2 regions of the Microbacterium sp. FG3 genome follow, and region 1 is predicted to be linked to the other one. Evidence: predicted binding sites of a transcription regulator. Region 1 holds the regulator's gene; the other holds the start of a gene.

Region 1 (3,203 bases):
CTTCGCGCTCGGCACGGTGGGCGGATCGGTGGTGAGCGGCGAGGAGTCGTTCATGATCGAGTGGCGCGAGAACGACGAGGTGTGGTTCACGGTGCGCGCCTTCGACCGCCCCACGCGGCCGCTGGGCCGGCTGTTCCCCGGCCTGATCCGCCGCCGTCGCCGCGCGCTCTTCGACCGCTACCTGCGCGCGATCTCGCCGCTGTTCGCGACGCCGTCCTGATGCGCGGGCCGACATCGAAGGCGGCGCGCACCTGATGGGCGCGGCGCTGCCCCTGGGCGACCCCGCACCCGTCGACGGAGCGCTGCCCGCCGACCTCCCCGTCGACCGCGAGGCGGAGCTCGGGGTGTACCTGCACGTGCCGTTCTGCCGCGTGCGCTGCGGCTACTGCGACTTCAACACCTACACGGCGACCGAGCTGCGCGGGGCACGGCAGGACATGTACGCCGACACGCTGATCCGCGAGGTCGAGCTCGCCGAGGGCGTGCTCGGCGGCGCGGGCGCGATGCGTCCGGCCAGCACGGTGTTCTTCGGCGGCGGCACGCCCACGCTGCTGCCGGCCGGCGACCTGGCCAGGATGCTGGCCGCGGTGCGCGAGGCGTTCGGGCTGCAGCCGGGGGCCGAGGTCACCGTGGAGGCCAATCCCGACACCGTCACCGACGCCGTCGCGCACGAGCTCGCCGCTGCCGGCGTCACCCGCATGTCGATCGGCATGCAGTCGGCCGTGCCGCGCGTGCTCGCGGCGCTCGACCGCACGCACACGCCCGCCAACGTGGGCACGGCGGTGGCCGCCGCGCGCGGCGCGGGCCTCGACGTGAGCGTCGACCTGATCTACGGCGCGCCGGGGGAGACCCTGGGCGACTGGTCGGCATCGCTCGACGCGGCGCTGGCGCTCGAGCCCGACCACGTCTCGGCCTACGCGCTCATCATCGAGGAGGGCACGAAGCTCGCCAGGCAGATCGCGCGCGCCGAGGTGCCGGAGCCGGACGGCGACGTGCAGGCCGACATGTACGAGCTCGCGGACGCCCGCCTCGCGGCGGCCGGCTTCGACTGGTACGAGGTGTCGAACTGGTCGCGCGGGCCGGAGCACCGCTCGCGGCACAACCTGAACTACTGGCGTGGGCAGGACTGGTGGGGCTTCGGTCCGGGCGCGCACAGCCACGTCGCCGGCCTGCGCTGGTGGAACGTGAAGCACCCCGCCGCGTACGCGCAGCGGCTCGCCGGCGGGGAGTCCCCGGCGGCGGCTCGCGAGCGGCCGGACGAGGCGGCGCGCCTGCTCGAGCGGGTGCTGCTGGAGAGCCGCATCCGCGAGGGACTGGAGCTGGCCACGGTGCCCGCCGTGCGGCGCGAGGCCGTGGCGGGGCTGATCGCCGACGAGCTCGTCGAGGGTCCCGCCGCCCTCCGCGGGCGCATCGTGCTGACGCTCAAGGGGCGGCTGCTGGCCGATGCCGTGGTGCGCGCGCTGACCGACTGAGCCGCCGGTTCCCCGCCCGAGCGGCTAGAATTGGCACTCGTCAGGATCGAGTGCCAGAAGGGAGCGCGATGGTCACCGAACGAGGCCTGCAGGTGCTCCGCGCCATCGTGCAGGACTACGTGGACACGCACGAGCCGGTGGGCAGCAAGGCGATCGTCGAGCGCCACGCCTTCGACGTCTCGGCCGCGACGATCCGCAACGACATGGCGATGCTCGAGGACGAGGACCTCATCACGGCGCCGCACACGTCCTCCGGGCGCGTGCCCACCGACAAGGGGTACCGCGTGTTCGTCGACCACCTCGCCGAGATCCGCCCCCTCACGCCGGCGCAGCGCGCCGCCATCTCGACGTTCCTCGCCGATCCGCAGGACCTCGACGACCTCCTCGCGCGCACCGTGCGCCTGCTCACGCAGCTGACCGGCCAGGTCGCGCTCGTGCAGTACCCGTCGTTCGCCCGCGCGAACGTGACGCACCTCGAGCTCGTGGCGCTCGAGCCCTCGCGGCTGCTCGTGATCCTCGTCACCGACACGGGGCGCGTCTCGCAGCGCATCGTCGTCGTGCCGGCCGCGCTCGAGGACGCCGACGTGGCGCTGCTGCGCGCGCAGCTCGCCACCCTCGTCACCGGGCGCTCGGTCGGCGAGGGCTCGGAGCGCGTCGCCGCGGTGCTCGAGGGCTCCGCGGACCCCGCGGACCGCCTGGCCGGCACGCTGCGCGAACTCGCGCGGGTGATCGCGGAGGAGCTGGCGGAGTTCCGCCAGAACCGGCTCGTCATGGCGGGGGCGGCCACGCTCGCGCGCCGCGAGCAGGACTTCCGCGGCAGCATCCACCCGCTGCTGGAGGCGATCGAGGAGCAGGTCACCCTGCTGCGGCTGATGTCGGAGATGCAGCCCGACGACCAGGGCCTGGCGGCGAGCATCGGGCGCGAGAACGCGCCGTTCGGCCTGGGCGACGCCTCGATCGTGGCGAGCGACTACGACTCGCGGATCGGCACGGCCCGCGTGGGCGTGATGGGGCCGACCCGCATGGACTATCCCAGCAACCTGTCGGCGGCGCGGGCGGTCGCCCGCTACCTGACGAGGCTGCTGGACGAGGATGCCGCGCGCCGCTGAGGCGCGACGGACACGGCGACGGACCGCTCGGGCGGTCCCGGAAAGGCGACTGTGGCAGACCACTACGAGGTTCTGGGCGTCTCACGCGAGGCGAGCGACGAGGAGATCAAGCGCGCCTACCGCAAGCTGGCGCGTCAGCTGCACCCCGACGTCAACCCGAGCCCGGACGCGGCCGAGAAGTTCAAGGCGGTCACGCACGCCTACGACGTGCTGAGCGATCCGGAGCAGCGCCGGCGCTACGACATGGGCGGCGACGAGTCGCCGTTCGGCGGCGGCGGTTTCGGCGGGTTCGGCGACATCTTCGAGACCTTCTTCGGGTCGGCGGGCGGCAGGGCCGGGCGCCCTCGCGACCGGCGCCAGCGGGGCGAGGACGCGCTCGTGCGCCTCACGCTCGACCTGGGCGACGTCGTCTTCGGCGCGCACCGCGACATCGAGGTCGACACCGCCGTGCTGTGCGAGACCTGCCAGGGCTCGTGCTGCCAGCCGGGCACGCATCCCGAGCGCTGCGACGTGTGCGGCGGATCGGGCCAGGTGCGCACGCAGGTGCGCAGCCTGCTCGGCAACATGGTCACGACGCAGCCGTGCGGATCGTGCCAGGGCTACGGCACGGTCATCCCCGCGC
Region 2 (3,203 bases), on a different contig from region 1:
ACGGTCGGCGTCTTCGCCGGGCACTTCCAGGGTCTCGGGGTTGACACGGGAACCACGAATGCAATCATTCTCGTCGCCTCGACGATCAGTGCTGCGCTCTTCCCGGTGGTCGGACATCTGAGCCAGCGCCTCGGGCGTCGCAGGGTGATCCTCGCGATCGGCACAGTGATCCTGATCCTGGGCACCGGCGGGATGGTGCTCGCGGTCGCGACCGTCGGCACGGCGCTGATGGCGGTCAGTGCGGTGCTGATGCTCATCTCTGGGTTCCTGATCTGGGCCACAATCACGGCGTTCCTCATCGAGCTGTTCCCTACGCACATCCGTGCCACCGGGTATGGGATCGCTTACGCCATCCCGAGCATCGTTCCCGCGTTCTACGCGTACTACATGGTCTGGATGGACGGAGTCCTGCCGTACGAGTACACGCCGGCCGTGATCATCGCGCTGGGCGGTCTGCTGATAGTGGGCGGCTCCGCCTCAATCCGCGACGCGCGCGATAAGGACCTCGCCGACATCTGAATCGCTGTGACGGGCGCGGGTACCGGCCGTACCCGCGCCCGTGACGCGGCGTCATCTTCGACGGCGGCCCAGGCGGAGATTGGAGAGGATGGCGGCATGTCGATCCGTCCCGATGCCGATTCCATCGCGCCTGCCGTGTAAGTGCTGCACGACAGCGCTGGGTGGATCCCACCGCTGCGCGAGGCGTTCGACGAGCGCGATCGCCCTCGTCGCGATCGCCCAGGTTGGCGTGCTCACAGGAGGTGGGCGGCTGCGTTCCGCCTCATCGACCCTGTGGGCGCTGTCGGGTGGATCCGCGTCGCCGGGGCCGCTCGGGGTCGCCCTCACCGGCGACCTGATGCGCTTCACCGGTCCCGAGCGCAGCATCGGCTTCCGCTGGTTCAGCGATCCCGCCTCCCGCGCCCTGTACGCGCCCGAGGACCATGCCTTCCTGTCGCGGCTGTGGGCCTCGGGGCTGCGCGAGGTCGTCTCGCGCCGCGGCCCCGCCTCGCGCGCCGCGCGCCTGGCCGAGCTGCTGCTCGCGCGCAGCGCGGAGTTCCGCGAGGTCTGGGAACGGCACGAGGTCGGCCTGCGCCCGGGCGAGACCAAGCGGTTCGTGCACCCCGCGCTCGGCGCCATGGAGCTGACCTGCCAGAACCTCGTCGATCCGTTCTCGTCGCAGTCGCTCCTCGTCTACACGGCCGCGCCCGGCAGCGAGAGCCACGACAAGCTCGCCCTGCTCTCGACCCTCGCGCCCCGCGCGGTGCACTGATCCCGGCGCGGGCGCTCAGGCCGGGGCACGCTGCGCGCGGCGGATCACCACGCGGCCGCGCCCCGGAGGATGGTCGGACACGCGAGCGCGCGAAGGAGGGGCGGCACCCGGGGGATGCCGCCCCTCCTCGCGTGGGGGTTTCCGGCGTGCGATCAGGCCGCGATCGCCGGGGCGTCGCTGCCGTGCTGGATCTCGATCTTGCGGGGCTTGGCCTTCTCGCTGATCGGGATGAGCACGCTGAGCACGCCGTTCTCGTACCGGGCCGAGATCGCCTCGGTGTCGATGCCCTGGCCGAGATTCAGCTGACGCAGGAAGGTGCCCGAGGCACGCTCGCGGGTGATCCACGAGACGCCCTCGTCGCTGCGCACGGTCCGCTCGGCGCGGATCGTGAGCACCTGACCGTCGACGTCGATGTCCACGCTGCCGGGATCGATCCCCGGCAGGTCGGCGCTGAGAACGTAGTGATCGCCGTCGCGGTACAGGTCCATCGGCATCAGCCGCGGCCCCTGACGGTCGAGCATCTGCTGGGCGACGCGGTCCAGCTCGCGGAACGGATCGAAGAACATCGCCATGGTGATCGTCCTCCTTCTGTCTGGCGCTGTTCACCTCACAGAATCGAGTCGGATCGACTCACTTCGATTATTAGCACTCTCGGGGTGAGAGTGCCAACTTCACAGCGATCTCGAAGCTGCGCGGCTCAGCGGCCGAAGATGCCGATCACGTTGAGGGCGAACCACGCGATCGCGAGGAGCGCGACCACGACACCCGCCGACGACCATCCCTTCTTCAGACGCCGCCCGGGCTCGGCGACGCCGGGTGCCGGCGCCGGCGGCGCGACGACGGCCTCGTCGCCGAAGGGCAGGGTCTCTCCGGGGGCGACGGCGGCGCGGGCGACGGCGGCGGACGGGTCGGCCCCCGCCGCGAGCCGCTCGTCCCGCCACCGACCCCACTGAGCGAGCTTGTCCATGAGGGCCGCGACCACCGAGAACAGCCATGCCCAGGTGCGCGGATCGAGCGTCGAGACGTTCCGTCGGGTGTAGAGGAAGAGCCAGTCGTCGACGATCTCGACGTCGAGCTGCCCGGCGTGGTCGATGAACCGCGCCATGATGTCGGGCGTGAACAGGTACAGCGCGTCGCGCTCGTAGCCCTGCGGGCAGTACAGCGCGAAGTGGCGGTCGAAGTCGCCCTCCAGGCTCAGGCGCTGATCGCGGTCGAAGGTCGTGGGCAGGTTGGAGCCGAACACGCTGTTGTTGCCGAGCGCGTCGAGCACGATGTGCGGCAGCGGGGCGTCGAGGTGGATCGCCACGTAGCCCCAGCGGTGCGTGGTGCGGTTCTTGCCCGATCCGGTCGTGTAGCGGTAGTTGCCGAACTCGACGAAGCGCGGGTGCTCGCCGCGCACCCGGCCGGTGGCCTGGCGCGAGTTGCCGCGGTTGAAGATCATGCCGGGAAGGCGCGGATCCTCGGCTCGGGGCAGGTAGCGCATTCCGTTGGCGCGGGCGAAGTGGTCGAGCCGGTATGCGGCCTCGGGGGAGCCGATCGCGCCGCGCACGACGGCGACGATCATGATGATCGGCACGGCGAGGAACAGCAGCGGCACGAGCACGAACGCCGGCGACGGCCGGTCCCCGGAGAAGGCGCCCCCGATCAGCGGCAGCATCGCCAGCCCGACGACGAGGAAGACCGACGCGAACGCGATCATGCCGGCGACGAGGCAGCCCTGGCCCGTGCCGACGCCGTTCGCGCGCTGCTGCGCCCGCCACGCCTTCACGGCGGCGCGGTCCACGGGATCGACGAGCGGCCGCGCGTCGAAGCGATAGGCGGAGGGCGACGGCTGGCTCACCCTGCCACCGTACGACAGCCGGCCCGCGCGCCGCGGGCGGATCCGCGCCTTCTGCGTCGGCGCCCGGGGTGGCACGATCGGGGCATGCTGACG

What was found. The regulator HrcA, encoded in region 1, represses chaperone genes, less so after heat shock. The targets are predictions, from matches to a motif close to TTNGCACTCGNNNNNNNCGAGTGCNAA.
Region 2: ACODR5_RS03210 (Hsp20/alpha crystallin family protein) is a predicted target of HrcA. The motif match lies at 1,913-1,939, and genes of this name have one in related genera.

The regions. Positions count from the first base shown of each region.
Region 1 covers NZ_JBMDJT010000031.1:25,001-28,203, reverse strand. Annotated here, with positions in the region: gene ACODR5_RS10455 (DUF1990 domain-containing protein) at 1-220, shown strand, start outside; gene hemW (radical SAM family heme chaperone HemW) at 255-1,472, shown strand; gene hrcA (heat-inducible transcriptional repressor HrcA) at 1,541-2,581, shown strand; gene dnaJ (molecular chaperone DnaJ) at 2,633-3,203, shown strand, end outside.
Region 2 covers NZ_JBMDJT010000005.1:86,158-89,360, forward strand. Annotated here, with positions in the region: gene ACODR5_RS03200 (MFS transporter) at 1-519, shown strand, start outside; gene ACODR5_RS03205 (MmyB family transcriptional regulator) at 749-1,270, shown strand; gene ACODR5_RS03210 (Hsp20/alpha crystallin family protein) at 1,423-1,842, opposite strand; gene ACODR5_RS03215 (hypothetical protein) at 1,968-3,110, opposite strand; gene ACODR5_RS03220 (DNA glycosylase AlkZ-like family protein) at 3,195-3,203, shown strand, end outside.